Regions from separate parts of the Rhodococcus sp. MALMAid1271 genome, predicted to be linked through region 1. Evidence: predicted binding sites of a transcription regulator. Region 1 holds the regulator's gene; each other region holds the start of a gene.

The links. Region 1 encodes LexA, which represses DNA repair genes until DNA is damaged. Its sites were predicted from a motif close to CGAACANNTGTTCG; they were not measured.
Positions count from the first base shown of each region.
Region 2: the regulator LexA is predicted to act here: its motif matches at 1,435-1,448, upstream of ACOQFP_RS10900 (DUF222 domain-containing protein).
Region 3: the regulator LexA is predicted to act here: its motif matches at 4,968-4,981, upstream of ruvC (crossover junction endodeoxyribonuclease RuvC).

Region 1 covers NZ_JBMIRQ010000097.1:7,423-18,109, reverse strand. Annotated here, with positions in the region: gene ACOQFP_RS14660 (solute carrier family 23 protein) at 1-428, shown strand, start outside; gene ACOQFP_RS14655 (acyl-CoA dehydrogenase family protein) at 580-1,722, shown strand; gene lexA (transcriptional repressor LexA) at 1,812-2,489, opposite strand; gene ACOQFP_RS14645 (hypothetical protein) at 2,860-3,273, shown strand; gene nrdR (transcriptional regulator NrdR) at 3,374-3,838, shown strand; gene hrpA (ATP-dependent RNA helicase HrpA) at 3,851-7,747, opposite strand; gene ACOQFP_RS14630 (Pr6Pr family membrane protein) at 7,824-8,492, shown strand; gene ACOQFP_RS14625 (aminotransferase class III-fold pyridoxal phosphate-dependent enzyme) at 8,496-9,755, shown strand; gene ACOQFP_RS14620 (hypothetical protein) at 9,739-9,969, opposite strand; gene ACOQFP_RS14615 (hypothetical protein) at 10,024-10,668, shown strand; gene ACOQFP_RS14610 (PhzF family phenazine biosynthesis protein) at 10,658-10,687, opposite strand, start outside.
Region 2 covers NZ_JBMIRQ010000078.1:95,427-106,113, reverse strand. Annotated here, with positions in the region: gene ACOQFP_RS10900 (DUF222 domain-containing protein) at 1-1,407, opposite strand, end outside; gene ACOQFP_RS10895 (hypothetical protein) at 1,570-1,842, shown strand; gene ACOQFP_RS10890 (IclR family transcriptional regulator) at 1,878-2,654, opposite strand; gene ACOQFP_RS10885 (CoA transferase subunit A) at 2,796-3,557, shown strand; gene ACOQFP_RS10880 (3-oxoacid CoA-transferase subunit B) at 3,554-4,195, shown strand; gene ACOQFP_RS10875 (aldo/keto reductase) at 4,248-5,096, opposite strand; gene ACOQFP_RS10870 (phospholipase D family protein) at 5,151-6,824, shown strand; gene ACOQFP_RS10865 (M4 family metallopeptidase) at 6,999-8,018, shown strand; gene ACOQFP_RS10860 (protealysin inhibitor emfourin) at 8,029-8,310, shown strand; gene ACOQFP_RS10855 (flavin-containing monooxygenase) at 8,397-9,887, opposite strand; gene ACOQFP_RS10850 (SDR family oxidoreductase) at 9,917-10,687, opposite strand, start outside.
Region 3 covers NZ_JBMIRQ010000109.1:81,395-92,081, reverse strand. Annotated here, with positions in the region: gene secF (protein translocase subunit SecF) at 1-155, opposite strand, end outside; gene secD (protein translocase subunit SecD) at 157-1,947, opposite strand; gene yajC (preprotein translocase subunit YajC) at 2,109-2,507, opposite strand; gene ruvB (Holliday junction branch migration DNA helicase RuvB) at 2,645-3,673, opposite strand; gene ruvA (Holliday junction branch migration protein RuvA) at 3,728-4,333, opposite strand; gene ruvC (crossover junction endodeoxyribonuclease RuvC) at 4,330-4,947, opposite strand; gene ACOQFP_RS20385 (YebC/PmpR family DNA-binding transcriptional regulator) at 5,057-5,815, opposite strand; gene pdxT (pyridoxal 5'-phosphate synthase glutaminase subunit PdxT) at 5,902-6,504, opposite strand; gene ACOQFP_RS20375 (acyl-CoA thioesterase) at 6,501-7,352, opposite strand; gene ACOQFP_RS20370 (hypothetical protein) at 7,391-8,041, shown strand; gene pdxS (pyridoxal 5'-phosphate synthase lyase subunit PdxS) at 8,052-8,993, opposite strand; gene ACOQFP_RS20360 (NUDIX domain-containing protein) at 9,179-10,204, opposite strand; gene ACOQFP_RS20355 (glycosyltransferase family 4 protein) at 10,204-10,687, opposite strand, start outside.

The sequences.
Region 1 (10,687 bases):
CGGGAGCAGGTGGTGGCTCCGGAACCACCACGTACGCAGAGAACATCGGCGTCATGGCCGCCACCCGGGTCTACTCGACCGCGGCGTACTGGGTCGCAGCTCTGACAGCAATCGTGCTGGCGTTCTCGCCCAAGTTCGGTGCCCTGATCTTCACGGTGCCCGACGGCGTCATCGGAGGGGCGACGCTGGTCCTGTACGGACTCATCGGATTGCTGGGAGTGCGCATCTGGACCGATGCCAAGGTGGATTTCGCCGATCCGATCAATCTGATCGTCGTTGCTGCGGCCCTCGTCGCGGGAATCGGCGACCTCACGCTGACCGTCGGATCGGTCGAACTCGGCGGTATCGCATGGGGTTCGCTCGGCATTCTTCTCGGCTACCCGATCGTCTCGGCACTCGCGAGGCGCGCAGGCAACGGCGGGCGTTAGCGGGTCTCGGTCACGGATCGCGCGCGTTTTGGTCATCGACCGCCGCCGCGCGCCGAACGTAGTGTTGGATCGCGACGTCAGTCGTACCGACGACCGCGATCGGAACCAGACCGCAGGTCGAAGTCGGTACGCACCGAACAAGGAGATCTGCGTGGAACGCACACTTTTCGAGCCCGAGCACGAGCTGTTCCGGGAGTCCTACCGGAAGTTCCTCGAACAACACGTAGCACCCAACCATGCGAAGTGGGAAGAGCAGAACATCGTCGATCGCGGCGTCTGGGTCGAGGCCGGTAAGCAGGGCTTCCTCGGAACGGCCGCGCCGGAGGAGTTCGGCGGCGGCGGCGTCAAGGACTTCCGCTACAACGCCATCGTCACCGAAGAAACCACCCGCGGCGGCTACAGCGGTATCGGATTCACCTTGCACAACGACGTCGTCGCGCCCTACCTGATCGACTTGGCCAACGACGAGCAGAAGCAGCGCTGGCTCCCCGGATTCTGCTCCGGTGAGTTGATCACCGCGATCGCCATGACCGAGCCCGGCACCGGAAGCGACCTGCAGGGCATCAAGACCAAAGCAGTACGTGACGGCGACGACTGGATCCTCAACGGGTCGAAGACGTTCATCACCAACGGGATCAACGCCGACCTGGTGATCGTGGTGGCCTGCACCGACCCCGAGAAGGGTGCGCAGGGCTTCAGCCTGCTGGTCGTCGAACGCGATATGCCCGGGTTCGAGCGTGGGCGCAATCTCGACAAGATCGGCATGAAGGCCCAGGACACCGCCGAGCTCAGCTTCACCGACGTGCGCGTGCCTGCCGCCAACCTGCTCGGTGAAGAAGGCATGGGCTTCATCTACCTGATGCAGAACCTGCCCCAGGAACGCCTGTCGATCGCAGTGGTCGCCGCGGCAGCCATGGAATCGGCACTGGACATGACGATCCAGTACTGTCGCGACCGCAAGGCTTTCGGAAAGTCGATCGGCAAGTTCCAGAACACCCGATTCGTCCTGGCGGAGTTGGCAACCGAGACCACCGCCACCCGCATCATGGTCGACAAATTCATCGAACTGCTCAACGCAGGCACCCTGACCGTTCAGGAAGCCGCGATGGCGAAGTGGTGGACCACCGAGAACCAGGTCAAATTGATCGACCGGTGCCTACAGCTGCACGGCGGTTACGGCTACATGAAGGAATACCCGATCGCCAAGGCGTACATGGACTCTCGCGTTCAGACCATCTACGGCGGAACCACCGAAATCATGAAGGAGATCATCGGGCGCGGCTTGAACCTCTGATTCGCCCCCCGACGGACACGAAGGGCCGCAGCACAGACGTGCTGCGGCCCTTCGCATGTCAGCCCTTCGCCTGTCGGCGGAGAGGTTCCCTAGAGCTTGCGCATCACGGTGACGACCTTGCCGAGGATGGCGGCATTGTTGCCCGGAATCGGCTCGAACAGCGGGTTGTGCGGCAGTAGCCACACCTCGCCCTTGGACCTCTTGAAGGTCTTGACCGTCGCTTCGCCGTCGATCATCGCCGCGACGATGTCTCCGTTGTCTGCCACGGATTGCTGACGGACGACAACCCAGTCTCCGTCGCAGATCGCCGCGTCGATCATCGACTCGCCGACGACCTTGAGCAGGAACAGTGAACCCTGACCGACCAACTCGCGGGGGAGGGGAAAGACGTCCTCGACGGCTTCCTCGGCGAGGATCGGACCACCGGCGGCAATGCGTCCCAGGACGGGTACGAACGTCGGCGTCGGGAGTCGGTCCTGATCCTCCGCGGAACCGTCGACCGCGGCGGCCGCCTGATCGGCCTGAACCTCGTCGAGCCCGCGTACGTCGACCGCCCGGGGACGGTTGGCGTCACGTCGGAGGAATCCCTTGCGTTCGAGGGTGCGTAGCTGGTGCGCGACGGAGGAGGTCGAGGTCAGACCCACCGCGTCACCGATCTCGCGAATGCTCGGCGGATATCCGCGTTCGGTGACCGAGGCTCGGATGACTTCGAGGACCTTCCGTTGGCGTTCGGTCAGCCCCGCGGCGATGTCGGTGCCGACTTCCATCGCCTTGGGTGTCGGTTCGGCGGCCGGCTTGCCTGCCGCAACCTTCGTGGCCGCCGTCTTGGAACCCGTCGTCTTCGAACCCGTGGTCGACCTCGTCGAGGTCTGGTCCTTCATGCTGTCGGCCTCCTGCTGGTGTCCTGGATCCGGTCTGCGTGCGTCGGTCTGCGCGGACTGGAGTTGATGGTGTCGACTCGTGTGGCGTGTGGTTTCTGCCACGAATCTAGCGTGTATCAGCTGTTGAATCAAACATCTGTTCGACTCGTGTCGCGTTTTCTGCAGACTTTGTCGGAGCCCCGTGATAGAACTTCGAACAAGCGTCCATCGAACGCCTGATCGAACAATCGATCCAACGAGCGAAGTCGAGGTTCCGATGACCATCATCACCGATCGCCCCACCGCTGCAGGTATCCGTACCCGGTCCACCGTGGTGGAGCGTCGTCGCCGGGTTCGTCCCGCGCTTCGGAGTTCGGTCGCCGCACCGGGGGTCACGACCGCGCGTCGTGTGCAGCCGACCGCGTGCCTGCCGGTGCTGGCCCCGTCCCGGACCGAGGTCACCGATCGCGAGCTGGCCGATCGTGAGTTCGACGAGACCTCGGCTCACTTCGCGGGCCAGCCGGTCCGGACGAGATCGTTGGTGCTGTGGGTGCTCGCAGTTGTTGTCGTGGCCGGCGGCCTGATCGGCATTGCCAATGTTCGGGCAGCTGCGCCGGATGCAGCCGTGCAGCCGACCGGCGTGGTGGAGGTCCACAACGGAGTTGTCGTCGAGTACGCGCCGGGCAGGTGACCACCGGCCCCATCGCTCGTGGGCAGACTGAGTATCCTCGACTGACTGCTCCGACACACATGTTTCACGTCGGAGCATCGGCTACGACGGAGGCTCCTTCATGCATTGCCCGTTCTGCAGGCACCCCGATTCACGCGTGGTCGACTCGCGAGACATGGACGAGGGGCAGGCAATCCGGCGTCGCCGCTCCTGCCCGGAATGTGGCCGGCGCTTCACCACTGTCGAGGCCGCCGTGCTCGCCGTCGTGAAGCGCAGCGGAGTGACAGAGCCGTTCAGTCGCGAAAAGGTCGTCAAGGGAGTTCGCAGGGCCTGCCAGGGCCGGGACGTCGACAACGACGCGTTGAACCTCCTCGCTCAACAGGTAGAGGACGCCATTCGGGCCGCCGGGTCCGCGGAAATCCCCAGTAACGAGGTCGGGTTGGCCATCCTGGGACCGCTTCGCGATCTCGACGAGGTGGCGTATCTCCGGTTCGCGTCGGTGTACCGCTCGTTCAGTTCGGCCGAGGACTTCGAGAAGGAAATCCACGAGCTTCGTAAGCATCGTGAGTCCGCCGACATCGACTGAGAGTCGATGCCATCAGCGGGCCTGTTCCGAGATCGCCTTCTCGAGACGCTTCTCCGAGACCGGATATGCCGTCCTAATTCCTTGAGCGAACAGCCCCACCCGCAATTCCTCGATCATCCAGAACAGTTCCTGCACTCCCGCACTGTTCTTTCTCGCTTCCGGAAGCGAATCGAGCAACCGCCCGTACGAGTCGTAGACGCGATCGAGAACGTCCATCGCCGCAGCGTCTCGGCCCGCACTGCTCGGCAGCGTGGCCAATCGCTTCGCCGCCGCGGCGAGATAGCGTGGCAGGTCTGCCAATCTGCGAGAACCGAACTCGGTCACGAACCCGCGAAAGATCAAGCCGTCGAGTTGTTCACGGACATCGTCGGCTGGTTCACCCGATGACGACTGCAATGTCGCCGACACTGCGAGTGCTGCGGTCAGCACGGGACGGACCAGTGCCAGTATCGCTGCGGTGCGCTGTGGAACCTCGGCATCGACCAGCGCGCGCAGCTTCTCGAAGGCCTCCGGATCGCGGACGGGCCCACCGTGCGCGTCCATGGCCTCCTCCACCGCGAGGACTCGGCACTCCTCCAGGAGGGCGTCCACGCTTCCGTACGGATTCTGGCCGAGGGCAAGACGTTCCGCAGTCGGCAGACCGGCCAGCAGTGCTTTGGTGCCCTTGGGTGCAGACGCGAGAAGCAGCGCTCTGGTGCCCGACCGCATCGCCGCGCGCTGCTGGGCCGGAGTGCTCAGAACCCGCACTGCGACACCGGACCCTTCCGGTACCAACGCCGGGTAGCCGGTGACTATCTGCCCACCGACCTCCCGGGTGACCGTCGACTCCAGCCGTCCCAGCGTGCTCGACGTCCAGGCCAACGACGGTGCACGCTCGGCGTCGCCGACCGCGCTCGCGACCTGACGACCCACCTCCCCGGACAGTCCGGCGCGCAGTGCAGCGAGATTCTTGTCGCTACCCAACACTTTTCCGCTGGCGTCGACGGCCGAGAACGTCATCCTCAGATGCTCGGGTAGCGCCGCCGTATCGAAGTCCTTGGCCGTGATGTGGCACTGGGCAGCACGCGAAAGCTCACGAGCCAAGGCCGTCACCAGAGTTTCCGATCGCGGCTTCATCACCGCCAACGCCGCGGCGGCGAAGTCGGGAGCCGGAACGACGTTGCGACGCAGCGCCTTCGGCAGTGTCTTGATCAATGCCGTCACCAACTCTGCGCGCATTCCCGGCACCAGCCAGTCGAAGCCCACCGGCTGCACCTGAGCGAGCAGTGCAATCGGAATGCGTGCGGTGACCCCGTCGGCGGCGGTACCCGGCTCGAACTGGTAGGTCAGCGGGAACTGGATCTCTCCCTGTCGCCACGCGTCGGGGTACGCGCCGGTGAGCACCGCAGCCGCGTCGGCGTTGACCACGGTTTCGGTGGTGAAATCCAGCAGGGCCGGATCGTGTCGGCGGGCCTTCTTCCACCAGGTGTCGAAGTGCCTGGCCGACACCGCTTCTGGCGCGACGCGTGCGTCGTAGAAATCGAACAGAGCCTCGTCGTCGACGACGATATCGCGCCGCCGGGCCCGATGCTCGAGTTCGCCGACGTCCTCGAGCAGCGCCCTGTTCTTGTGGAAGAACGCGTGCTGGGTCTTCCATTCACCCTCCACCAGGGCATGTCTGATGAACAGCTCGCGTGATACTTCCGGGTCGATGCGGTGATATCCGACCGGACGCTGTGTGACCAGGGGGATGCCGTACAGAGTCACTCGCTCGTAGGCCATGGCGGATTGGCGTTTGATGGACCAGTGCGGCTCCGAATACGTCCGCTTGACCAGGTGTGGGGCCAGCCGCTCGGCCCACTCGGGTTCGATGCGGGCAGCCATGCGGCCCCACAGTCGGCCGGTCTCGACCAACTCCGCGGCCATCACCCACCGCGGCGGTTTCTTGAACAAACCGGATCCGGGGAAAATTGCGAAATGCGCGCCGCGCGCACCGAGAAACTCCCGCTTGTCGCCTTCCCTGAGTCCGACGTGTGAGAGCAATCCGGACAGCAGTGACTGATGCAGAGCGTTGTCCGTGGAGTCGGCATCGGGCACCGTCCAGCCGAGCCCGCGGGTGATCTGACGGAGCTGGCCGTGCAGGTCCTGCCACTCCCGAATCCGCAGATAGTGCAGAAATTCGGTGCGACACATGCGTCGAAACTGATTGGAAGACAGTTCATTTCGCTGCTCGCGCAAGTACGTCCACAGCTTCACGTAGGCCAGGAAGTCGGAGTTCTCGACTGCGAAACGGGCGTGCTTTTCGTCCGCCGCCTGCTGATGCTCGGCGGGCCGCTCCCGAACGTCCTGGATCGACAGCGCCGCCACGACCACCAACGCGTCGCGTAATGATCCGTTGCCGTTGGCCTCGACCAACATTCGCGCCATCCGAGGATCGACGGGCAACGCCGAGAGCTCTCGGCCGATCGGGGTGAGCTTGGCGGTACCGTCCTTGCCTGCGGGTTCGAGGGCTCCCAGTTCATCGAGTAGTCCGATGCCGTCTCGGATGCTGCGCGGGTCCGGCGGTTCGACGAACGGGAACGCCTCGATCTTGCCCAGACCCAGTGCGGTCATCTGCAGGATGACCGAGGCCAGGTTGGTGCGCAGAATCTCGGGCTCGGTGAACTGCGGACGGGAATCGAAGTCCTCCTCCGAGTACAGCCGAATGCAGATGCCGTCGGCGACACGCCCGCAGCGCCCCGCTCGCTGGCGCGCAGACGCCTGGGAGATCGGTTCGATGGGGAGGCGCTGCACTTTGGTGCGCAACGAGTAGCGCGAGATGCGGGCGGTACCGGGGTCGACGACGTATCGGATGCCGGGGACCGTCAACGATGTTTCCGCGACGTTGGTCGAGAGCACCACCCGGCGGCCCGAGTGTGGGGAGAACACTCGATGCTGTTCGGCTGCGGACAATCTCGCGTACAGCGGGACGATCTCGGTATTGCGAAGAGTGCGATCGTTCAATGCGTCGGCGGTATCGCGAATCTCGCGTTCACCGGACAAGAACACCAGGATGTCTCCGTCGCCCTCGGCCATGAGTTCCTCGACGGCCTGGCAGGTCGCGTCGACGGGGTCGAGATCGATCGTCGTGTCTCCGGCATCGACGGTCAGTGGCCGATACCGCATCTCGACCGGGAACGTTCTACCGGAGACCTCGATAATCGGGGCGGGCACACCGTCCTGGGCGAAGTGCTCGGCGAACCGTTCCGGATCGATCGTCGCCGAGGTGATGACGATCTTCAGATCCGGTCGTCTCGGGAGGAGCTGAGCCAGGTAGCCGAGGAGGAAGTCGATGTTGAGGCTGCGCTCGTGAGCCTCGTCGATGATCAGGGTGTCGTACTGGCGAAGCATCCTGTCTCGCTGGATCTCCGCCAGCAGGATGCCGTCGGTCATCAACTTGACCAGAGTCGAATCCGAGGATTGATCGGTGAATCTGACCTTGTAGCCGATGGATTCGCCCAGCGGCTCGCCGACCTCCTCGGCAATGCGCTCGGCCACCGTACGCGCGGCGAGGCGTCGAGGCTGGGTGTGGCCGATGGAGCCGCGAATCCCGCGACCGAGTGCGAGACAGATCTTGGGAATCTGGGTGGTCTTACCGGAGCCGGTCTCACCGGCCACGATCACGACCTGATGTGCGGCGATGGCAGCGGCGATGTCGTCCTTGCGCAGGCTGACCGGCAGCGACTCGGGGAAATCGAGAGTGGGGACCGCGGCTTTGCGATGTGCGACGACAGCTTCCGCGCGGGTGATATCGCGTTCGACTGCGGCGAAGGCTTCCTCGGTGCGGGCTTTGTCCACTCGCCGACGCAGCCTGTTCTCGTCGCGGATGGTGACCTCGGCCAGGCGAGTGGCGAGAGCGTTGCGCTGACGGGACGAAGTGGAGGTAGACATACTCACTGCAGGATATCCGTTTCGCCGCAACCCTCGTGAATGCCGGCCCCGACTGTGCCAGGATCGCCGCATCAGCATCTCGCGCGATGTCCTTGCCGAGCCACGTACCCCGGCGACGATCAGGACGTTGCGGGTGCTGTTCGGCGCGCTCACCGCGGCGGCCCTCGTCTCGATCGTTCTGAACGGACTTGCCGCCTCCACGTTCTCGTTGGCCAATTACTTCAGCTACTTCACCGTGCTCAGCAACGTCGCGACGGTGCTCGTCCTCATGATCGGCGGCCTGATCGATCCACGATCTTCGGGTTGGCAGCTCGTGCGCGGGGCGGTGACGCTCTACATGGTGATCACCGGGATCATCTACGCGGTGTTGCTTGCGAACATCGATGTCGGTGTCGCAGATCCGTGGACCAACAACGTGGTGCACAGGATCATGCCGGTCGTACTACTCCTCGACTGGATTCTCGCCCCGCCGCGTCGCCGGATATCCGAATCGCGCAGCCTGATGTGGTTGCTGTTCCCGCTGATCTACGGGATCTACACCCTTGTCCGCGGACCGATCGTCGACTGGTATCCCTACCCGTTTCTCGATCCACGCGAACAGGGATACATCGCGCTCGCCATCGGGCTGGTGGTGTTGACTGTCGCCTTCGCGCTGATGGCACTGGCAGTCAATGCGCTCGGGCGGCTGGCGGGACGGTGGAGACACGGATCGGACTCGATCGAATCGGACTCCACTACTGTGTAGCGCATGTCTTCCGATCTGGATTCAGCCGGCACCGCACACTCCTCCGCGCTGTGGCACGGCTTCGCCGACATGGGCAATGTCACCGCCAGTGGGCCGTTCGTCATCTCGCGAGGTGAGGGTGCGTACATCTTCGACGACGCGGGCACCAAGTACCTCGACGCCACGGCGGGTTTGTGGTTCACCAACGTCGGCCACGGACGCCGCGAGATCGCCGATGCCGTTGCCTCGCAGCTGAGTTCGATCGCCCACTACTCGAACTTCGGTGACTTCGTTCCCGAGACCACGCTGGCTCTGGCCGACCGCCTGTCCGCGATCGCGCCCGTGCCGGGTAGCAAGATCTTCTTCACCTCGGGTGGATCGGACTCCATCGACACCGCAGCCAAGCTTGCGCGTCGCTACTGGGTGGAAATGGGACAACCGTCCAAGAAGCTGATCGTCGGTCGACAGAAGGCATACCACGGTATGCACGTGGCTGGTACTGCACTGGCCGGAATCGCGGTGAACAAGGAGAACTACGGCGAGCTCATGCCCGACGCCAGGACGGTGGCCTGGGACGACGCGAAATCGCTGCTGGCACTCATCGAGGAGGTCGGTGCCGAGAACATCGCGGCATTCTTCTGTGAGCCGGTGATCGGAGCGGGCGGGGTGTACCTGCCGCCCGAGGGCTACTTGCGCGAGGTCCGGCAGATCTGTCGAGACAACGACGTGCTGTTCGTCGCCGACGAGGTCGTCACCGGCTTCGGCCGCATCGGCGGCAGCTGGTTCGCTTCGACTCGATTCGATCTCGCACCCGATCTGATGACGACGGCCAAGGGGCTGACATCAGGATATGTGCCCATGGGTGCGGTGTTCATCGCACCGAAGATCGCCGAACCCTTCTTCGCGGGCGGAGTCTGGTGGCGACACGGGTACACCTACGGCGGGCACGCAGGCGCGGCCGCAGCGGCGATGGCCAACCTCGACATCATCGAGCGAGAGGACCTGCTCACCCACTCCGAGCGCATCGAGGCTGCCCTGCATACTCACCTGGCGCCGCTCGCCGCGCACGATCGAGTGTCCGAGGTTCGCAGCGGACTCGGTGCGGTTGCCGCCGTCCAGCTCGCCGACCCGGCGGAGGCGCTGCCCTTCGTCAAAACCCTTCGAGCGCATGGGGTTTCCGGTCGAGCCGCCGGTCAGGGTGCGATGCAGATCTCGCCGGCGTTCGTCATGACAGACGCCGAGATCGAAGAGTTGGCCGCACGGATTCTCAGCGCGCTCGGCTGAACCGGAGAGTCCCGAGCAGACGCTGCCCCCTCGACGGCAGGGGAGTAGGTGCCGGGTCCGGCTCGCCGGACATTGCCTCGAACCGCCGATGCAGCTGATCGCGCACTTCCTCGGGCGCATAGGCGCGCCGCTTGCGCTCGGACCGAACCACCAACGCCCCGGTGGCCGCGACACCGACCATCCCGGCGAGGCCGAGAGTTTTCCACACGTTCACTGGCCAACCGTACCGTCACGAGGCGGGGTGACGCCGAGACCTAGGGTGTGAGAGATGAACCCGTCGCGAATCGGCCTCGACACAGCCGTCGATGCCACCAGAACCGGAGACATCTGGATCTTCCGCGGACACTCGACGGCCGATCGGGCAATCCAAACGCTGACCAACAGCCCCGTCAATCATGTCGGAATGGCCGTCGTGATCGACGACCTGCCGCCGCTGATGTGGCACGCCGAGCTGGGAAAGTCACTGCAGGACATGTGGACCGGCAACTTTCAGCGTGGCGTGCAGCTGCACGACCTGCGCGCGGCCGTGACCCAGTGGGCCACCGTGTACCAACAGCGGTGCTGGCTGCGGCAGTTGGAGGACGCCGTCACGAAAGCCCAGGAAGACGCCTTGCTGCGCACGATCGCCCGGATGGACGGCACGGCCTTTCCTACTACCGCCGCACTCACCGGTCGCTGGTTCCGGGGACGAGTGCCCACGCTGCGCCGACGCCGACAGCACTCGGCCGCCCTCGAAACCGCGTACTGCGCCGAGGTGGTCGCGATGACCTACGACGCGATGGGATTGCTCGCCGGACACAAGAAGGCCAACTGGTTCGACCCGGGGAAGTTCTGGAGCGGAGATCGACTCCCGCTGGCTGCGGGCGTGCGGTTGGGCGAGGAGATCGAGGTGGACGTACCCGTCACACCGTGATCGACGGATCGCTCACCGA
Region 2 (10,687 bases), on a different contig from region 1:
ATACTTCGGTGAAGCTGACGCGGATTCAGCTGATGTGGGTTCGGACGCCGCATCTGCCTCAGGGCCGGTGGCCGATGGTGCTTCCGCTAGCGGGTCGGGTGCAGGTACCGCTACGCGTGTTGCCGCGTGCTTCCGGACAGGATCGGCGTCTGGGGCGGGAGTTGCGGACGGATCGGTCGCACATGCGGGTGTCGACTCGCCGTTCCCCTCGGTCTCGCCTTTCCGCTCGGCCTCTTCGGACTCATCTGCGGACTCGCTGTTCTCCTCGGTCTCCTCGGTCTCGTCTGCCGGTGCAGGCGGTGTTGCTGGTCCGGTTTCCGGGGTGTTCTCGGCTGCAGGTGTGCTGGCCGATGCGATCCCCTCATCAGCATCAGCATCAGCATCTGCATCAGCGGCCGTGTCCGGGTCCCTGTCTGCGTCTGTGTCCGTCGCTGTCTCGGGTGAGGGTGCGGCCGGTGTTTTTTCGCTGTCGGTGTGTCGTTCCCATTGTCTGGTTTCCGGGTTCTGGTGTGCGAGTCCGAGTTTTTCGGCGAGGGTGACGGCGTCGGTGAGCAGGATCTGCCAGGTGCTGTTGCGTGCGAGTTCTCGCGCCAACTCGGGGTCGATGCAACCATGCCCGGCCAGGTAGGCGGGGTTGGCGAGGAGTCCGATGAGGGTGGCGATGTCGACGGTGATCATCGTCAACGGCCGTCGCCGATCCGCCGGTACCGCTCCAGCTCGGGGGCAGTCGGTGCGCTGACACAGGCACTCCAGGCGCGGTTCGCCGTGCATCCGCGCCATGAACGCATCGCACAGTCGTTCCTGTCTGCCACGTGGATCTTTCGGGCAGACGGTATCGGCCATCTCGGCGAGCAGCTGCCACGCGGCGGCGGCCTCGGGGGCGGTGAGCTCGGCCCGGATGCGGGCGAGCTCACCGGCGGGACTGTAGGTGACGGTGCGGAATCGTTTCGCGAACTTCCGTAGTGCTGCTGCCTCCTGCGGTGCCACGCGCAGCAGGATGTCCCAGATCTGTGTCTCGAGTGGGCCCGGGGACGAGCGGCGGGCCGCGTCGACGACCTCGCCCTCGACGGAGGCGACGATGGTGTCGGAGAGGTTGTCGAGGATCCGGCACGCGGTCCGCACCCGCGGGAAGTCGATCTCGCCTGCCTCGAACGCGTCCTTGATCAGCGGAAGGCGGGTGTGCAGGGCCACTGCGACCGAGATGTATCCCTCGGCGACGGTCGCCGAGCATCCCAACGCCAACGCCATCTCGGTGCGCCCGTAGCGGCTGTAATGCTTGTGCTCGGTATCGCGGGTGATCCAGTCGGTGTGCACGCGGTAGCAGGCGGCGATCTTGCGAGCCGCGTGCCGATTCTCCTCCCGCGCGGCAGCGGCCAACGCCTCCAACGACACCGTCGGTACCGCCATGATCTTCACCCCCCAGTGAACCGAACAAGAACGTATGTTCGAACTGAAAGGAAGAGTAAACGACACCACCGACACAAATGGATTCACTGATCCCGTCGCTGAGAAAAGCAATCCTGAGCTGCAGATATCCATCCAGCCGACAGTCGTTCTACACTCCAACTCATGACCGAGCCCGATTCAACGTCATCCGAACTTGCCGAGTTGCGAGCTCGCGCGCGCGGCGGCGATCAGGACGCCGTCGACGAGTTGGTAGAACGTGCGGGCGAGCGAAACGACCTCGACGAACTCCGCTCCCTCGCCGAAGCCGGCAGCAGCGACGCCCTCGATATCCTCGTCGAACTGGCCGGCGAACGCGGCGATCGCCTCGAACTGACAAGATTGGCGGCGGCCGGGAGCCAGGATGCCGCGGACATTCTCGACGAACTCGACAGCTGACGAGCGAGAGCTGCATCGCCCAGTCAGCCGCTCACTCAGTTGCGCCGCTCACCGAGTTGAACAGTGAGGCGGTGAGCCGCATCGAGTAGTAGCGTGCCCAGTTCCCGGCGCCGGTCTTCGCGGAACCGGGTTTCGACGCCGGTCAAGCTCAGCGCCCACGCGGGTTGGCCGGCGCGATCGAACACGGCGGCACCAAGGCCCCAGCTACCTTCGACCAGCAAAGCCGGGTTGACGGCGAATCCCGTTGTCCGAGTTTCTGCGACGCGCCGACGAATTTCTCCGCTGGAATGGCTTTCACCCCACTCGGGTACCAGATCCACACGACTCAGATACCCGTCGAGCTCGCGGTCGGGCAGGTGCGCGAGAATCGCCAACCCGGCTGACGCAACCCCGAGCGGAAACCGTATCCCCTCGTAGAGCACGTGCGAGCGCAGCGGGAAGCTCCCTTCCACTCGGAGCAGGCACACCGTCTCCGTTCCCCGGCGTGCAGAGAGAAAGGCACTCTCTCCGCTCTCGGCAGCCAAGCGCTGCACGATATTTCGGGCCAGGTCAGTGATGTCGTAGCGCACCGCGGCCATCGATCCGAGCAAATACATCTCGGGTCCGAGCGACCAGCGGCCGGTTGCGGCATCTCGGTCGACGAATCCTTCGCCGGCCAGCGAGGACAGCAGCCTGTGCGCTGTTGGGCGCGCAATACCGGCCGCCCGCGCGAGCGCAGTGGTCGAGGAACCCGACGGCTCCTCGCCTCCTGCCGCGCGCAGCAGTGCGCAGATCTTTCCAATCACACTCGCGTTGGCATCTGGTGACGTCACCGCCGCATCATACGTCCACTGAGTGGACGCATGGTCCGAGAATGTTCGACGAACGAGCAGTTTCGGGCAAAACTCCCGATATAACAGCTGGTCAGGTTCACTAGAGACATTGTTTGCTCAACGAACACGTCAGGAGCTCCAGTGACACGCAAGACCTACGCGTCCGCCGCCGAGGCGGTTGCGGACATCGGCCGAGGGGCGACCATCGCGGTCGGCGGCTTCGGGCTGTGCGGCATCCCGGACGCCCTCATCGAGGCCATCGCAGACACCGACGCCGACGAACTCGAAGTGTTCTCCAACAACTGCGGAGTCGACGGCTACGGACTCGGAATTCTGCTGACGGCCGGCCGTATTCGTCGCGTCACCGCCTCCTACGTCGGGGAGAACAAGGAGTTCGCCCGGCAGTACCTCGCCGGCGAACTCGAAGTAGAACTCACTCCGCAGGGCACCCTCGCCGAACGCCTACGCGCAGGCGGCACCGGAATTCCCGCATTCTTCACCCCCGCCGGGGTCGGCAGTCCGATCGCCGACGGCGGAATGCCGTGGCGGTACAACACAGACGGCTCGGTCTCGATTGCATCGCCTCCCAAAGAAACTCGCGTGTTCGGCAACAAGCGCTATGTTCTCGAGGAATCGATCAACGCGGACTTTGCACTGGTTCACGCCGAAACAGCAGACACCGCGGGCAACCTCGTGTTCGACAAAACCGCGATGAACTTCAACCCTCTCGCCGCCATGGCAGGCAAGATCACCATCGCGCAGGTCGAGAACCTCGTAGAGCCCGGCGAGATCGACCCGGCACAGGTACACCTCCCGGGAGTGTTCGTCCAACGCATCGTGCACACCGGGCCACAGGACAAACGCATCGAAAAGCGCACCGTCAGTTCAGGAGTTCGAGCATGAAAGCAGGATGGACCCGCGACCAGATGGCCGAACGCGCCGCAGCGGAGATGGTCGACGGAGAATACGTCAATCTCGGGATCGGCCTGCCGACGTTGATCCCGGGGTACCTGACCGACAAGGTCGAAGTCACCTTGCACTCGGAGAACGGCATCCTCGGCACCGGGCCGTACCCGGCCGAGGACGCCGTCGACGCCAATCTGATCAACGCAGGTAAGGAGACGGTCACCGTCAATCCCGGTGCCGCGTATTTCGATTCGTCACTGAGCTTCGGGATGATTCGCGGCGGACACATCGACACAGCGGTACTCGGCGGCATGCAGGTCTCGCGCAACGGCGACCTCGCCAACTGGATGGTGCCGGGCAAGATGGTCAAGGGCATGGGCGGTGCGATGGACCTCGTCCACGGCGCTCGGCGTGTCATCGTCGTGATGGAGCACACCGACCGCGCCGGCAACCCGAAAATTCTCGACTCGTGCACGCTGCCACTGACGGGGCAAGGCGTCGTCGATCGCATCATCACCGACCTCGCGGTCATCGACGTGGTCGGCGACGGGTCTCTGGCCCTTGCCGAGCTCGCACCTGGCGTCACGACAGAGCAGGTGCTCGCCGCAACCGGATCCGCGCTGACCTTGCCATGACGTGGCTGTGGGCTCGAACGTCCGATGACGTTCGAGCCCACAGTGTTACGTGCTAGTCCGGGATCATGTCGAAAGTATCGGGATTGGGCCCGTTTCGACCTGCTTCTCCCTTGTCCAATGCGGTGATCGCGTCGACATCGGCGGCGCTGAGCTCGAAGTCGAAGATATCGAAGTTCGCCTTGACCCGCTCCGGCGTCACCGACTTCGGGAAGATGATGTTTCCGCGCTGGATATGCCAGCGCAGAACCACCTGAGCTGTGGATTTTCCTGTTTCCTCGGCGATCCGTTTCAACTCGGGGTCGTCGAGAACGTTGCCCTGCGCAATGGGCGACCACGCCTCGGTGGGGATGGCATGTTCGCGGCCGTAAGCCCAGGCGTCACCGTTGACGAAGTAGGGATGTACCTCGATCTGGTTGACGGCGGGAACCGTCTCGGTCTCCTGTGCCAGCCGGTCGAGGTGCGCGGGCTGGAAGTTCGAGACGCCGATGCTTCGCGCTCGGCCGTCAGCGGCGAACTCCTCCAACACTTTCCACGTGGAGACGAAGTCGCCGTCGTAGCGGGTGGGCAACGGCCAGTGGATGAGAAACAGATCCACATGATCGGTGCCGAGATCGCTGAGAGTCTTGTCGAAAGCCTTGCGTGCGTCATCGGGCCGGTGAAAGCCGTTGTTGAGCTTGCTGGTGACGAACACCGAGTCTCGGTCGATGCCCGAGTTCCGGATGCCTTCGCCGACCTGCTTCTCGTTCCCGTACATCTCGGCCGTGTCGATGTGGCGGTAGCCGATCTCGAGGGCGGACTCCACTGCCTTGGCCGTCTCGTCGGGATCGATCTGAAACACGCCGAAGCCGAGCTGCGGAATCAGCTTGCCGTTTCTGAGCGTGACGTTGGGTACCTGAGTCATGTGGCTCGGGTGCCCGCCCTGTCGCTGCTTCAAACCGGATGGAATGATGCGGAAGTGATAGTGCAGCGCATCCGGCTCGTCGTCGACGGTATCGCCGAACGCTTCGGCCGATCCACCTCAGCCCTGATCGCTCCCGCGCGGGAGTTCGATCCGGGGCACCCATGGTTCCTCACGGCGACCGAACGGGGCAACGACGACACCCGAATCGCACCCTGGACCGAAGGCAACCGCGTCGAGAATCTCGTGCACGGCAAGACGTACTTCGCGGCGCTCGCCCGTGCCCTGGAAGAGGCCGAACGCGGTGATCTGGTGTTCTTCGCCGACTGGCGCGGAGACCCGGAGCAGCTGCTCACCGACGACGGGGTGTCCGTGGAGGACGCACTCACCGCAGTTGCCCACCGCGGCGGCGTCGTGAAGGGAATGGTGTGGCGCTCGCACATGGAGACGCTCGGCTACACCGGCCCGAAGAACCGCAAGCTCGCGCTGCGCCTCGAGGAAGCCGGCGGCGAGATGATCCTCGACCAACGTGTGCTGACACTCGGAAGCCACCACCAGAAGTTCGTCGTCGTCCGGTATCGACGGCCCGAGGCATCGGACGTTGCGTTCGTCGGTGGTATCGATCTCGCCCGTGCCCGACGCGATGATGGAAACCACTTCGGCGATCCGGTGTCGCGGCCCTTTCCACCCGAGTACGGCGAGATCCCGGCCTGGCACGACGTGCAGGTGCAACTGGAGGGGCCGTCGGTACGAGATGTGGAAGACGTGTTTCGCGAACGCTGGGAGGACCCGTCCGCGCTGTCACGCCTGCCGTGGCACGCGATCCCCGACTTCGTGCGCGGAGTGACGCGTGAGCCCTCGGAGCTGCCACCGGTGTCGGATCCCCCGGAACCGGTCGGGACCTGCTCGGTGCAGTTGCTGCGCACGTATCCACGGCGACGCCCCGCCTACCCTTTCGCGACGAAGGGCGAGCGCAGCGCCGCCCGGGCGTATGCGAAGGCCCTCGATCGGGCGAGCGAGCTGATCTACATCGAGGATCAGTACCTGTGGTCGGTCGACGTCGCTCGAGTGTTCGCGGCGGCGCTGCGGCGCAAACCGAACCTGAAACTGGTAGTGGTGGTGCCCAAACATCTCGACGACGACAGCCCGATCACCATTCCCTCTGCGCTGCTGGGACATTCGGCTGCGCTCGAGGTCATCCGCGCTGCCGGCGGCGACCGAGTGTTGGTACTCGATATCGAAAACGACCGGGGCATACCGGTATACGTACACGCCAAGGTCTGCATCATCGACGACGTGTGGACCGCAGTGGGTTCGGACAACTTCAATCGCCGCTCCTGGACTCACGATTCGGAGTTGACGGCGGCGATCATCGACGACACCCGTGATACGCGCGAGCCACTCGATCCCGCCGGGTTGGGCGACGGTGCCCGCGTCCACGCCCGGAACCTGCGCTTGGAGCTGGCCCGCGAACATCTCGGCCGCGCCGACGGCGACGACGCCGACCTGGTGGATCCGCAGCAGTTCTTCGACGTGATCTCCGCCAGCACCACCGCACTCGACAACTGGCACCGAAACCCCTCGTCGGGGCCACGTCCGGCAGGACGGCTTCGACTACACGAGATCTCGGTGCCGCCGGTGTGGCAACAACGACTCGCAGCACTCGCGTACCGGCTGTTCGTCGACCCCGACGGCCGCCCCATCGGAATGCGCCTGCGTCGTCGATTCTGACGCCCACTCGACGCCGGCCCCACCGACCATGCCGACGCGGTGATCGGCAGGGCGGGAGTTCAGCGGCCTGTCGGTCCCCTCGGGCACACTGGGTGCACGCCAACTCGTAGGGGGTCATGTATGCCGTCAGTGTCCGGTTCCGATTCGTTCCGCCCATTCCACTTCCATCCGGTCGTGCCACCGTTTCTCCTCGAGCGGCTGCAGGGAGCAGGGGCCCGTGCCACGCTGCTGGCCGATCGCGAGATGCGCGCCGGACGTGAGGTGGTGCAGGCCCGCACGGCCATCGCCCCGAGTACCGACGGCACACTCGAACGCACGATCTCGGACGCGAAGTCCACCCGTGACCTACCGGGCCAGCAGGTTCGGTCCGAGGGCGAGGACCCCACCGGCGATGCCGCCACCGATGAGGCGTACGACGGTCTTGGCGCGACGTATGCGTTCTTCGAGGAGGTCTACGGTTACTCGAGTCTCGACGGCAGTGGCCTGCCGCTCGATGCGACGGTGCACTACGGCCAGGACTACGACAACGCGTTCTGGGACGGCTCACGCATGGTGTTCGGCGACGGGGACGGCGAGGTGTTCGGTCGATTCACCGTCTCGGTCGGCGTCATCGCGCACGAGCTCGCCCATGGTTTCACGCAGTACACCAGTCCGCTCGAGTACAAGGATCAATCAGGTGCACTGAACGAGTCCGTCTCCGACGTGTTCGGCGCACTCGTCGAGCAATACACCAAGAAGCAGAACGCCGAGGACGCATCGTGGCTGATCGGCGAGGGCCTGTTCCTCCCCGCCGTCCAGGGCAAGGCCCTGCGATCGTTGCTCGAGCCCGGTACCGCCTATGACGACGATGTACTCGGCAAGGACCCGCAGCCGGCGAGTATGGACGACTTCGTCGTCACCACCGAGGACGACGGTGGCGTGCACATCAATTCGGGTATCCCCAATCGTGCGTTCGCCGTCGCCGCCACCACGTTGGGTGGTCCGGCATGGGATCGAGTCGGTCAGGTCTGGTTCGACACGATGACCCTCGGTGGGCTCGCCCCCACGGTGAACTTCTCGGGTTTCGCGGCCGCGACACTCAGGGCAGCGAACAAGCGGTTCGGGTCCGGTTCCGACGTTGTCAGGGCGGTGGCCACGGGGTGGTCTACCGTGGGAGTCGAGACATCAGGGAAGTCGAGCGACGATCGGGTGTGATCCACAGCAGATGAGTCTGCGCATCGAGGTACTGCGAACCGGCGGCGTCGCGGGCATGTCCAAGCGCGGGATCGTCGAGACCGACGCGCCCGAGTGGCAATCGTTGGTCGAGGCAGCGCAGCCGTACCTTGCCGATCAACAAGCCGCCGACGCGGACCGCTCGGATGCTCGCGACACGTTCGTGTGGAAGGTGTCGGTCGGCGAGCAATCATGCCGAGTCGGGGACTCGGCACTGACCGGACCTCTGCGCGATCTCGCGGAGCGCACGCTCCGCGAGGGTCGCATCCGGTAGGTCACTGCACTATTGCCACGCCGGGACCGGCCACGCCGAAGTCCCTGCTGTACAAGGACTCACCGAGCTGACGGGCGTAATTCCCGTCAGGATCCGATCGAGACCTTCGAGCGGGGTCGCCCGAATTTCATGGCACCGTCCACGAGCTTGCCGTAGCGCAGCACCGGCAGATCCCGGAAGTAGTTCATCCGCAGCTTCCACGGGGTTTCGCTCCCCTGCTTGGGGAAGTTGTCCACCGCGCGCAGCACGTAGCCGGCAGCGAAGTCGAGGAACGGTTCCTCACCGACGGAGGGGTCGCGCTCGAGTTCGACGGTGCTGTACCCGTTGTCGTCCATGTGCGCGAGCAGTCGCATGACGTAGTTGGAGACCATGTCTGCCTTGAGCGTCCACGACGCGTTGGTATAGCCGACGACGAAGGCGAAGTTCGGAATCCCGGTGAGCATCATGCCCTTGTAGGCCATGGTGCTGGGCAGGTCGATGTCTTTGCCGTCCACTCGGAACTGGGCACCACCGAGGGCGGAGAGGTTCAATCCCGTTGCGGTGACGACGATATCGGCGTCGAGCTGCTGTCCGGACTTCAATTTCAGTCCGGTCTCGGTGAAGGTGTCGATGTGATCGGTGACGATCGAGACCTGATCCTTGCGGATGGCGCGGAACAGATCGTTGTCCGGCACCAGACACAGCCGCTGATCCCACGGGTTGTAGGACGGAGTGAAATGGGTGTCGAGGTCGTACCCCTTCGGCAGCCAGCCCTCCTGCAATTTGCGGATTCGCTTCTTCATGAATTCCGGATACTTCTGACTCAGCGAGTAGATCAGCATCGCCATCGACACGTTCTTCAGACGAGTGACGCTGTACGCCAACTTCTTCGGCAGCCGACGACGCAGCGTCTGCGCAATCGGATCCTTCGAGGGAAGCGAGAGGATGTAGCTGGGCGATCGCTGTAGCAGGGTGACGTGCTCGGCGTCCTGGGCGAGATTGGGTGCCAGGGTGATCGCCGTGGCACCGCTGCCGATGACGACGATCTTCTTGCCCGCGTAGTCCAGGTCCTCGGGCCAGTGCTGCGGGTGGATCACCTGACCGCCGAAGTTCTCCTGGCCGGCGAATTCGGGGGTGAAGCCCTTGTCGTAGTTGTAGTAGCCACTGCAGGAGAACACGAAAGACGCAGTGATGGTGACCGTTTCATCGGTGTCGGTGCGCTGCGCGGTCACCGTCCAGAATTGCTGCTCGCTGGACCATTCGAGTGCGACGACCTTGTGATGGAACCGAATATGCTTGTCGACCCCCGCTTCTCGGGCCGTCTCGACGATGTACTCGCGGATATCGGTGCCGTCGGCGATGGACTTGTCGCCCATCCACGGCTTGAAGCTGTATCCGAGGGTGTACATGTCCGAGTCGGAGCGAATGCCGGGGTAGCGGAACAGATCCCACGTTCCGCCGATCGCGCCACGGCTTTCGAGGATCGTGTAGGTCTTGCCGGGCAGGTCGTGCCCGAGATGGCGCGCAGCACCGATCCCGGACAGTCCCGCACCGATGATGAGGACATCGACCTCGGGGGAAGGCAGTACGGCAGTCATGTCGGCAACGATTCCTTCGGTGTGGTGGATCAGGTGGTCTTGTTGCGGGCGCTTTCGGATCTACCCAGGCTCGCTACTTCTTCGTCCATCTTCGGCAGGATCGTCGGAACGTGCGCGAGCATGGCGCGATCGCCGACCCGTGAGGTGATGACTGCCTTGAACCAGGAGGCTGCGCCCACCCACCGCGGCACGTAGACGCGGCGTTTGCGCTTGGCCAGGCCGTCGACGAACGCGTCGACGCATTGCTGGACGGTCATCGTCTTGCCGAGCGGGCCGGGTAGGACCGCGAGCAGATCCTGGAAAGCCGTGAGATCCGATTTGGCATCCTGCACCATCGGAGTGTCGATCCACGCCATGTGCGCAGACCCGACGTCGACACCCCGGTAGTCGACCTCCAGGCGAAGCGCATTCGCGAAATGCTCGGCCGCGGCCTTGCTGGCGTTGTATGCCGCCAAGCCGGGGCATGGGGTGAACGCGGCGAGCGAGGACACCACGAGTATGTAGCCGTGTCGTTCGATCAGCGACGGCAGTGCAGCTCGAACCGTGTTGAACACGCCCATCACGTTGATGTCCATGACGCGCTGAAACGACGCCGGGTCCACCTGCATGATCGACCCGTAACTGGCAATTCCCGCGTTGGCGAGCACCAGATCGATGCCCCCGTACGCCGCGATCCCACCGTCGACGGCACGTTGCATATCGTCCAGATTCCGGACGTCGGCGACGAACGCGGTCGCCTTCAGTTGGGTCTCGAGCTCACGCAGTGGAGCTTCGTCGACGTCGACGAGGACCAGCTGTGC
Region 3 (10,687 bases), on a different contig from region 1:
CCGGTGAGGATGTAGTAGAACCGGCGACGACCGACGATGTCGAAGGCACCGGTACCGGTGTACAGCCTGGACAACCAACTGTGCTTGGGCTGGGTCGACTGATCGACACCCGAATCGTCGAGGGGCGACGGGGTCGACGTGCTCGTATCCGACATGTCATGCCTCCTTCGACGGCGTGGTGCCGGTCTTGACGGCGAGCGCCTTGTTGGCGGCGCGCTTGCGTTCGAGCGCGATCTGCTGGACGGCACCGAGACCGTTCACCGACGGCTTGGACCAGAACTTCGACTTCGACGCCATGAACACCAGCGGCCACGTCACCAGGACCACGACGACGATGTCGAGGATCGTCGTCAGTCCGAGGGTGAAGGCGAAGCCGCGGACCTGCCCTACGGCCAGCACGTACAGCACGGCTGCGGCGATGAAGCTGACGGCGTTGCCCGACAGGATCGTCTTTCGCGCCCGCGCCCAACCACGGGGTACCGCGGACCGGAAGCTGCGACCCTCACGGATCTCGTCCTTGATGCGTTCGAAGAACACCACGAACGAGTCGGCGGTCATACCGATACCGATGATCAATCCGGCGATGCCGGCGAGGTCGAGGGTGAAACTGATCCATCTGCCCAGCAGGATGATGATCCCGTAGACGACCAGACCTGCCAGCATCAACGACAGAGCGGTCAGCAAGCCGAGGGCGCGGTAGTAGAGCAGGCAGTAGACCAACACGAGCAGCAGTCCGATGGCTCCGGCGATCAGACCCGCTTCGAGCGAGGCCAATCCCAGCGTCGCCGACACTGTCTCGGCTTCGGAGGACACGAACGACAGCGGCAGCGAGCCGTATTTCAGTGTGTTGGCCAACTCCGAGGCGGTCTGGGCGTTGAAGTTTCCGGTGATGGAGGTGGCGCTACCGGCGGGCGTCACGCCCTGAATCACCGGCGCGCTGATCACCTTCGAGTCCAGCACGAATGCGGCCTGCTTCTGCAGATTCGCGGCGGTGAACTGTGCCCAGGTGTTCGAAGCTTCCGAGTCGAAGGTCAGGCTGACCTGGAACTGGGCTTGCTGGCTGTCGAAACCTGAGGTCGCATCGGCAATCTGCTGCCCGTCGATGATCGTGGGGCCGAGCAGGTAGACGGCCGTCCCGTCGGTCGAGCAGGCAACGAGAGGAAGCGCCGGATCATCGTTGCCGGCGAGTGGGTCGGCTGCATTGCAGTCGAGGGACTGCATGGCCAGCTGCTGGATCTGCGGGTCTTCGCTCTGTCGCAGTGCCTTAGCGTCGGCGATCTCCTGCGCTGCGCGATCCGCGTCGGACAACGACGCATCGTTGGCCGGATCGCTGGCGGGTGCACCGGTGGCGGGTGCACCGGTTGCGGGTGCCTCGGTGGCCGGTGCATCGGTCGAGGGCGTCGGATCGACCGTCGACGGATCCTGGGCGGGGAACACTCGATTCTGGGGAGCATCCGCGGGAGCTGTGGGTGCCGCCGGATCGGTGGACGCGGCCGGAGCGGTCGGATCGGTGGAAGGGGACGGATCGGTGGACGTCTGGCCCGGGTTCGTCTCTTGGCCTGCCGAGGGAGCGACCGATCCCAGTACCGGTCGGATGAACAGTCGCGCGGTCTGGCCGAGGGTGCGCGCCTGGGAGCTGTCGTCACCGGGCACCGTGATGACGAGGTTCTCGCCGTCGATGACCACCTCGGAGTTGGAAACACCGAGACCGTCGACGCGGGTCTGGATGATCTGCTGGGCCTGCCTCAGGCTGTCCTGCGTCGGCGCATTGCCATCGGGGGTTCGCGCGGTGAGGGTCACGCGCGTGCCGCCCTGAAGGTCGATTCCCAACTTCGGCGAGGGTTCTTTGTCTCCGGTGAAGAAGACCAGGGCGTACACCGCTGCGATCAACACCGCGAAAACGGCGAGATAGCGGGCGGGACGCACCGGTCCGCTGGAAGGTGCCACGGTGTGTGATTCTCCTCTGGGCGGTGGAAAGTATCGGTTCCTACAGGGCTCGCGTCGACTCGGATTGTCAGCGGCAAGCGGTGCGATTGTGCACCATCTGTGTCACCGCAGACGAAACCGCTGCCGGATTCTGTCCGACAGCGGTTCGAATCAACGGATGCTCACTCTTTTTCGAGCCGCTTCGACGTCTGTTCGACGGTCTCGTCGGGCCCGCCGACATCGGTCTTGTTCAGCGACGGTCCCGAACTGGCGTTGGTCTCGAGGTTCGCGGTGTCCGTCTCGAAGTCGGTGTCGTCGAACTCCGAGCCGTCGGGCAGTACCTCGCGCACGACTGCCCGCGACCAGGTGGTGATGATGCCGTCGGCGATCTCCAGGTCGATGGTGTCGTCCTCGACCAGGACGATGCGGGCGTAGAGACCGGCCGTGGTGACGATCTCGTCGCCGACCTTCAGCGACTCCTGCATTTCGGTGGTCTTGGCCAGCACCTTTTTCTGTCGACGCGCATTGAGAAACAGCGGTACCAGAAGGGCCACGATCAGCAGCGGAAACAGCAAATCCATCGGAAGGTCAGTCCTCGAAGTTCGGGTCGAAAGTCGTCATTGTCTCGTGCGCGATGTCGCCGGTGCGAGCCTCGCAGCTACCCAGTGTGCCATCACCGGGAACCGGCCCGGTCCGTTCGTGTCCTCTTATACCCGATTCACTCGAATAATCCCTGCTGAATCTCCGCAGATCGGACAGAAATTCCCCCTACTGCGAGGTCCGCAGGCGGGGTCAATCCCAGGTGTTGCCATGCTGCCGCGGTCGCAACGCGTCCTCGCGGTGTACGCGCGACCATTCCCGCTCGGACCAGGAAGGGCTCGCAGACCTCCTCGACCGTCGATGCTTCCTCACCGACGGCCACCGCCAGCGTCGACACTCCGACCGGTCCCCCGCCGAAGCTGCGGATGAGCGCGCTCAGCACGGCGCGGTCCAGGCGGTCGAGTCCGAGTTTGTCGACGTCGTAGACCACCAGTGCGGCCTTGGCGATGCTCTGGGTGACGCTGCCGTCTCCTCGCACGTCCGCATAGTCACGAACTCGCCGAAGCAATCGGTTTGCGATACGCGGGGTGCCGCGTGAGCGCCCGGCGATCTCCGCGCACCCGTCCCGATCGATCGGCACGCCGAGAATGCCTGCCGATCGCATGAGAATGCGTTCGAGTTCGCTCGGCTCGTAGAAGTCCATGTGCGCCACGAAGCCGAAGCGATCGCGCAGCGGTCCGGTCAGCGCACCTGATCTCGTAGTGGCACCGACGAGAGTGAACGGTGCGACCTCGAGCGGTATCGACGTCGCTCCTGGCCCTTTGCCGACGATGACGTCGACTCGAAAATCCTCCATCGCCAGGTAGAGCATTTCCTCGGCCGGTCGGGCGATGCGATGGATCTCGTCGATGAACAGCACGTCGCCTTCGACGAGATTGCTCAGCATTGCGGCCAGGTCGCCCGCGCGCTCGAGCGCCGGACCGGACGTGAGCCTCAGCGAGGTTCCGAGTTCGGCTGCGATGATCATCGCCATGCTGGTCTTCCCGAGCCCCGGCGGCCCGGACATCAGGATGTGATCGGGAGTACCGCCGCGCATCTTGGCGCCGGACAGTACGAGTTGAAGCTGCTCACGCACTCGGGGTTGCCCGATGAAGTCGGTGAGATTCCTCGGACGCAGACTCGTCTCGACATCCAGATCGTCGGACATCGCGTCCGCACCCAACTGCGAGTCGGCGAACTGGTCGTCCTCGGTCACGTCGACCTACCTGGACTTTCCGAGGTACGCGAGCGCCGATCTCAATGCCGTCGAGGTGGTGGCCTCGGGTTGCTGGGCCAACACCGCATCGGTGGCTTCCTCGGCCTGCTTGGCCGGGAATCCGAGCCCGATCAACGCCTCGACGATCTGATCACGCATGGAGTTACCGGCCCCGGAGCCGGGCACGACCGAGCTGCCGGTGCGGCCGACGACTGCGTCGACCTTGTCGCGAAGTTCGACGACCATCCGCTCTGCGCCGCGCTTCCCGATACCGGGCACTCTGGTCAACGCCCCGATATCGCTGTCGGCCAGAGCTGTTCGCAGGGCATCGGGCTCGTGTACGGCGAGCGTGGCCATCGCGATTCGTGGACCGACGCCGGACACGGTCAGGAGCAGCTCGAACAGCTCGCGGGACTCCGTGTCCGGAAAGCCGTAGAGCGTCTGAGAGTCCTCGCGGACGATCATCGTGGTCAACAGGGTCGATTCACTTCCCCGGTGCAGAGTGGCCAGTGTTGCGGGCGTGGCGCTGATTCGATACCCGACACCTGCAGCCTCGAGCACGGCGTGGTCGAGCGCGATGTCGATCACCGAGCCCCTGATCGATGCGATCATCGCGCGCCAGCCCCTTTCTTCGCCAACTTCTCGACCTTGCGTGTGACTGCCGCGCGGGCCTTGCGCTCCTCGGCCAGACGCGCGTCGTACTTCCGTTTCTGTTCTGCTGCCATCGCTTCCGCCTTCGCCATCCGCGCAATCATCGGAGCTCGCCAGCAATGACAGATTCCGAGGGCGAGAGCGTCGGCTGCATCCGCGGGGGTGGGAGCCGTCTGCAGACCGAGAATGCGCATGACCATGGCCGTGACCTGAGCCTTGTCGGCCGATCCGTTGCCGGTCACCGCAGCTTTGACCTCACTGGGGGTGTGAAAACAGACGTCGATGCCGCGCCGGGCTGCGGCCAACGCGATGACACCACCGGCCTGAGCGGTACCCATCGCCGTACGCACGTTGTGTTGCGCGAACACTCGCTCGATCGCCACCACCGACGGTGTGTGCGTATCGAGCCAGTACTCCGCGGCCTCGGAGATCCGCAGCAGCCGCTGCGCCAAATCCATATCCGCGGGAGTGCGCACCACGTCGACGTCGAGCGCAACCACCGTTCGGCCCACCCCGCCCTCGATCAAACTGAGCCCACACCTGGTGAGACCGGGGTCGACACCCATCACCCGCACGCCACCACACCTTCCGCTTACGAACTGTTGTTCGATAGCGTAGCGGAGCGTACCGACGGATCAGGGCTACGACACCCGTCCGATGGTGCCTCGATGACATCGGGGCCGGTCAGTCCTCTTCGTTCAACTCGGCCATGACCTCATCGGACAAGTCGACGTTGGACCACACGTTCTGCACATCGTCACTGTCCTCGAGCGCGTCGATGAGCTTGAAGACCTTGCGCGCACCCTCCGCGTCCACAGGAACGTTGACCGAGGCCTGGAAGCTCGCCTCGGCAGAGTCGTAGTCGATACCGGCTTCCTGCAACGCGGACCGCACCGCGACGAGGTCGGTCGGCTCACTGACGACCTCGAAGGTGTCACCGTTGTCGTTGACTTCCTCGGCACCGGCCTCGAGAACGGCCATCAGCACGTCGTCCTCGCTCTGACCGTTCTTTTCGAGGGTCACCACGCCCTTGCGCGAGAACAGGTACGACACCGAGCCGGGGTCGGCCATGTTTCCACCGTTGCGAGTCATCGCCACGCGCACCTCGCCTGCGGCACGGTTGCGGTTGTCGGTGAGGCACTCGATGAGGATGGCCACACCGTTGGGGCCGTAGCCCTCGTACATGATGGTCTGCCAGTCGGCACCGCCGGCTTCCTCGCCCGCTCCTCGCTTGCGCGCACGTTCGATGTTGTCGTTGGGAACCGACGTCTTCTTCGCCTTCTGAATGGCGTCGAAGAGAGTCGGGTTGCCCGTGGGGTCACCTCCACCCGTGCGAGCCGCCACCTCGATGTTCTTGATGAGTTTGGCGAAAGACTTGCCGCGCCGGGCGTCGATCACCGCCTTCTTGTGCTTGGTGGTGGCCCATTTTGAGTGGCCGCTCATGCGATAGCGCCCCTTCCTGCTCGAAATCAGTGTTGTCGACTTTACTCGCCCGGTAGGCGCTCGGGACCGACCTGGTCCGTCGGGTCCTAGCGGCGGCGCACCATGTCGACGAAGAGTCGGTGCACTCGATCGTCTCCGGTGACCTCGGGATGGAAGCTGGTGGCCAACACGTGGTTCTGCCGGACGGCCACCACCCGTCCGGCGGCCGGTCCGTGGGGCACGGCGGCCAGCACCTCGACGTGCTCGCCGACCCGCTCGACCCAGGGCGCCCGGATGAAGACTGCTCGCACCGGCCCACCCTCGATGTCGATGACGTCGAGATCGGTCTCGAACGAGTCGACCTGACGTCCGAAAGCATTGCGCCGCACAGTGATATCGAGGGAGTCGAGATGCCGCGCGTCGGGCCTGGTGTCGAGAATCTCGGACGCCAGCAGAATCATGCCCGCGCAGGATCCGTACGCGGGCATGCCCTCGACCAACCGGGCCCGCAACGGGTCGAGCAGGTCGAACACCCCGAGCAAGTTGCTCATGGTCGTGGATTCCCCACCGGGGATGATCAGCCCGTCGACCTGCGTGAGTTCGGCGGGACGCCGCACCGTGACGCCGTGCGCTCCGCTCGACTCGAGCGCCACCAGATGCTCGCGAACGTCGCCTTGCAGTGCCAGAACTCCGATGGTCGGAGCGCTCACTTCAGTCCGAAGGGATCGATGTTGGCGCTCTCGGGATTTCGCTCGAAACGCATGAGCCCCTCCTGCACCACCGCGGCAACCATACGGCCGGAGGTGTCGAAGATCCGTCCCTGTGTCAGGGCCCGCCCGAAATCGGCCGATGGCGACGTCTGGTCGTAGAGCAACCATTCGTCCGCCCGAAACGGCCGAAGGAACCACAGCGCGTGATCGAGCGAGGCGGTCTGTGTCACGGCCTCCGGGTGGGGAACCTTGGCCGATCCCAACAGCGTCATATCGCTCATGTACGCCAATGCACACACGTGGAATACCTGATCGTCGGGCAGCGTGTCTCGATAACGGAACCAAACACGTTGCTGCGCTGCGAAACTGGGATGCTTGACGGTCTGGTCGCCGGGGACGAGCCGGATGTCCCACTCGGACCACTCCTTGTAGTACGAGTGGTCGTACTCGGCGAGGGTGGTGGGGTCGGGCAGACTCTCGGGTTGCACGACGTCGGGCATCACGTCCTGATGTGAAATACCGTCGTCGTCCCCGTGGAACGAGGCGGACATCGTGAATATTGCTTTGCCGTCCTGGATTCCGGTCACGCGGCGCGTGCAGAAGGACCGTCCGTCGCGGATCCGATCGACCATGAAGACGGCCGGTTCGTTGGGGTTGCCGGGCCGCAGGAAGTAGCCGTGCAGAGAATGCACGCGAAACTCGGGGGCCACCGTGCGCACCGCTGCAACGAGCGCCTGGCCCGCGACCTGGCCGCCGAACGTCCGGGGTAGTCGACTCGGGAAGGTCCGTCCCCGATAGATGTCGTTCTCGATCCGCTCCAATTCGAGAATGTCCTCGATGCTGGCCATGGCTTGTGCCCACCTTTCCTGAGGGGCCCAGGCTAACAATGGACCGACCAGGCAAGATGGTCGGTGTGGGTCAACCGGTGCCGATCTTTCCCGATCTCCTCGTCGAGTCGATCGTCGACTCCTGCCCGGCCGGTGCCCGAACGATCGTCCTGGTCGATGGTGCCGATGCCGCACGGCCGGTCGAGTTCGCCACGCGCACAGCCGAACACGCTCGCTCGAACGGGCGTCCGGCGGCGGTGGTCGACCTGCACGACTACGTCCGGCCTGCGTCGATTCGATTCGAGTACTCACGCACCGACGAATTGAGCTATCGCACACTGTGGTTCGACTACGACGCCGTGGCCAGGGAGGTCATCGCTCCGATGCGACCCGGTGGCCGAGGTCACTTTCTCCCCCGTCTGTGGAACGAGTCGACCGATCGTTCCGCCCGCGCACGCAGCGTGGACGCCGCACCGAATCAGATCGTCCTGATCGCCGGACCGATGCTGCTCGGACGGGGCCTGGACGTCGACGTGTCGGTGCAGCTGCGCCTGTCCGAAGGCGCGTTGCGTCGACGAACAGACCCGGCCGACCAGTGGACCTGCGCCCCACTGGTCGAGTACTACGACAGCCTCGACCCCTCGGCCGGGCGGACGGACTTCGTGGTCCGATGGGACCATCCGGACCGCCCGGCACTCGAACGCCGCTAGCGGGTTGGAGTCACCAGCCGCGCTCGGCGAGCCGGTGCCCGACGGGGAGGTCGTCGACGTTGATGCCGACCATTGCCTCGCCGAGGCCACGCGAGACCTTCGCCAGCACATCCGGGTCGTCGAAGAACGTGGTCGCCTTGACGATCGCCTCGGCGCGTTCCTTGGGGTTGCCGGACTTGAAGATTCCCGATCCGACGAAGACTCCCTCGGCACCGAGTTGCATCATCATCGCCGCGTCGGCCGGAGTGGCGATTCCACCGGCGGTGAACAGTGTGACGGGCAGCTTGCCTGCGCGGGCGATCTCGACGACGAGGTCGTACGGGGCCTGCAGTTCTTTCGCAGCCACGTACAGCTCGTCCTCGGGAAGCGAGGTGAGTCGGCGGATCTCGTCGCGAATCTTGCGCATGTGCGTCGTCGCGTTGGAGACGTCACCGGTTCCGGCCTCGCCTTTGGAGCGAATCATGGCTGCGCCCTCGGTGATTCGGCGAAGGGCCTCACCGAGGTTGGTGGCACCGCAGACGAAAGGAACGGTGAAGTTCCACTTGTCGATGTGATTGGCGTAGTCGGCCGGAGTGAGAACCTCGGACTCGTCGATGTAGTCGACGCCCAGGCTCTGCAGGATCTGCGCTTCGACGAAATGTCCGATGCGCGCCTTCGCCATCACCGGGATGCTGACCGAGGAGATGATGCTGTCGATCATGTCGGGATCGCTCATCCGCGACACTCCACCCTGGGCGCGAATGTCGGCGGGAACGCGCTCGAGGGCCATCACTGCCACCGCTCCGGCGTCCTCGGCGATCTTGGCCTGGTCTGCGGTGACCACATCCATGATGACGCCACCCTTGAGCATCTCGGCCATTCCTCGCTTGACCCGCGCGGTGCCGACTCCGTTCTCGCTCGCCCCGCCTTCGGCCGATGCGGCGGGCGTGGTGGATGCGTGTGGGGTACTCAAGCGAAACTCCTGTGTTCTTCGACGCTGTCGCAGCGCTCCGGGCTGATTGGCGCGAGTGCGCACCGCCGTTCCCACGAATGCTCGAGGGCTGCGGCGCGAAGTCGCGCCCAGAACACTAGGCTTCCGCTGCGCCGATTCCCATAACCACTTGACGATTGCTGGCCTGCTCGACGAGGTCCAGATTGTCAGCGGATCGCGCGCACGTCCGGATCTCCGCGGCGGGCGAGCGCCACGTTGACCTCGTCGAGCAACTCGGCGAGATCCTGCGGATAGACATTCTCGCCGACTGCACCGAAACCACGGATGTCCGATTCCATGCACCACCGGTGCCCCGTCACGATCCGACGCTCCAAGTCGGTGAATCCGGCGCTGTGCGGCTCGAACTCCTGAGTTCGGTACGCAAAGAACAATTCCTCCGATCTGATCAGAGTTCCGTTGAAAGGGAAGGTGGCGACCCGGCGCCACAGCGGACCTCGCAGATCGGCCGCAGCAACGTCCAGACCAGTTTCCTCGCGGACCTCTCGGACGGCGGCATCGCGCAGCGACTCGCCCTTCTCCACGGCTCCACCGATCGTGAACCAGAAGAACGTGTCGGGAGCCGTCGGGTCGTGCCCGCGCAACAGCAGCACCCGGCCCCGCTCGTCCAGCAGCACCACCCGCGCCGAGGTCCGCGGCGTTGCCCGATTCTCGGCACCGAAGGTCGCAGCGGCAGAACGCTCGGCAATCTCGAAGTACGACGGCAGGGCGGCCGTGCCGCCGAGATGCAGCCACCGAACCGGACGTCGTTCACGGAGCGCCAGGGTGTCGCGAACGGCATCGTTGTGGAACCGTCGCGCGATCAGCACCCGAGCCTCGGCATCGGCCAGTTCGGCGACCAACTGCGGAGGCAGATCGTTCGGTTCCACGACGGCCAAGGACATCGACACGGCGTTCTCTGCATCCTCCCGCTGCGACCGATCGGCGCGCTCGGCTCGATCCGCCAATGCGGCGAGTTCCCTGCTCGACGGTGCCGAGTCTCGCGTGGCAGCGGACACGGCCCGGGCGACGACGGCACGGCGGGCGAGCGCAGCGTCCAGCGCCTGCCAGGCAAGATCGGTCCGTACGTGCAAGCGATCGAGCCGGTTGGCGGTTCCGTAGGCCCAGAGACCGACCACGAGTATCAGGACTGCGATCAGTCCGAGTACCAGGATGGTGAGAGCGGAAAGAGTCATCAGGTCGCCGCTCGAACTTTCTGGCCGCCGATGGTGACGGTGTCGTACACCCGGAGAATCTGCTCGGCGACCACCGGCCAGTCGTAGGCGGAGACAGCCGCCGACGCAGCGTCGATCAGTGGACCTCTGACAGCGTCGTCGGACAGAATCGAGCTCACTGCCGCCGCGAGGGCGGCGGCATCGTCGATCGGAACCAGCAGTCCGCAGGTGCCGTCGCGCAGGACTCGACGGAAAGCGTCCAGTTCGCTTGCCACCACCGGCGTTCCGGCGGCCATGGCTTCGACGAGCACGATACCGAAGCTCTCACCACCGAGGTTGGGCGCACAATAGACATCGACGCTGCGCATTGCCGAGGCTTTCGTGGCGTCGTCCACCTGACCGAGGAACCTCAGGTGTGACGCCAGCTCCCCCGCCTCTTTCCGGAGCTTGTCCTCGTCGCCGCGACCGACGATGAGAATCTCGATGTCGGGATGCGATCGGACC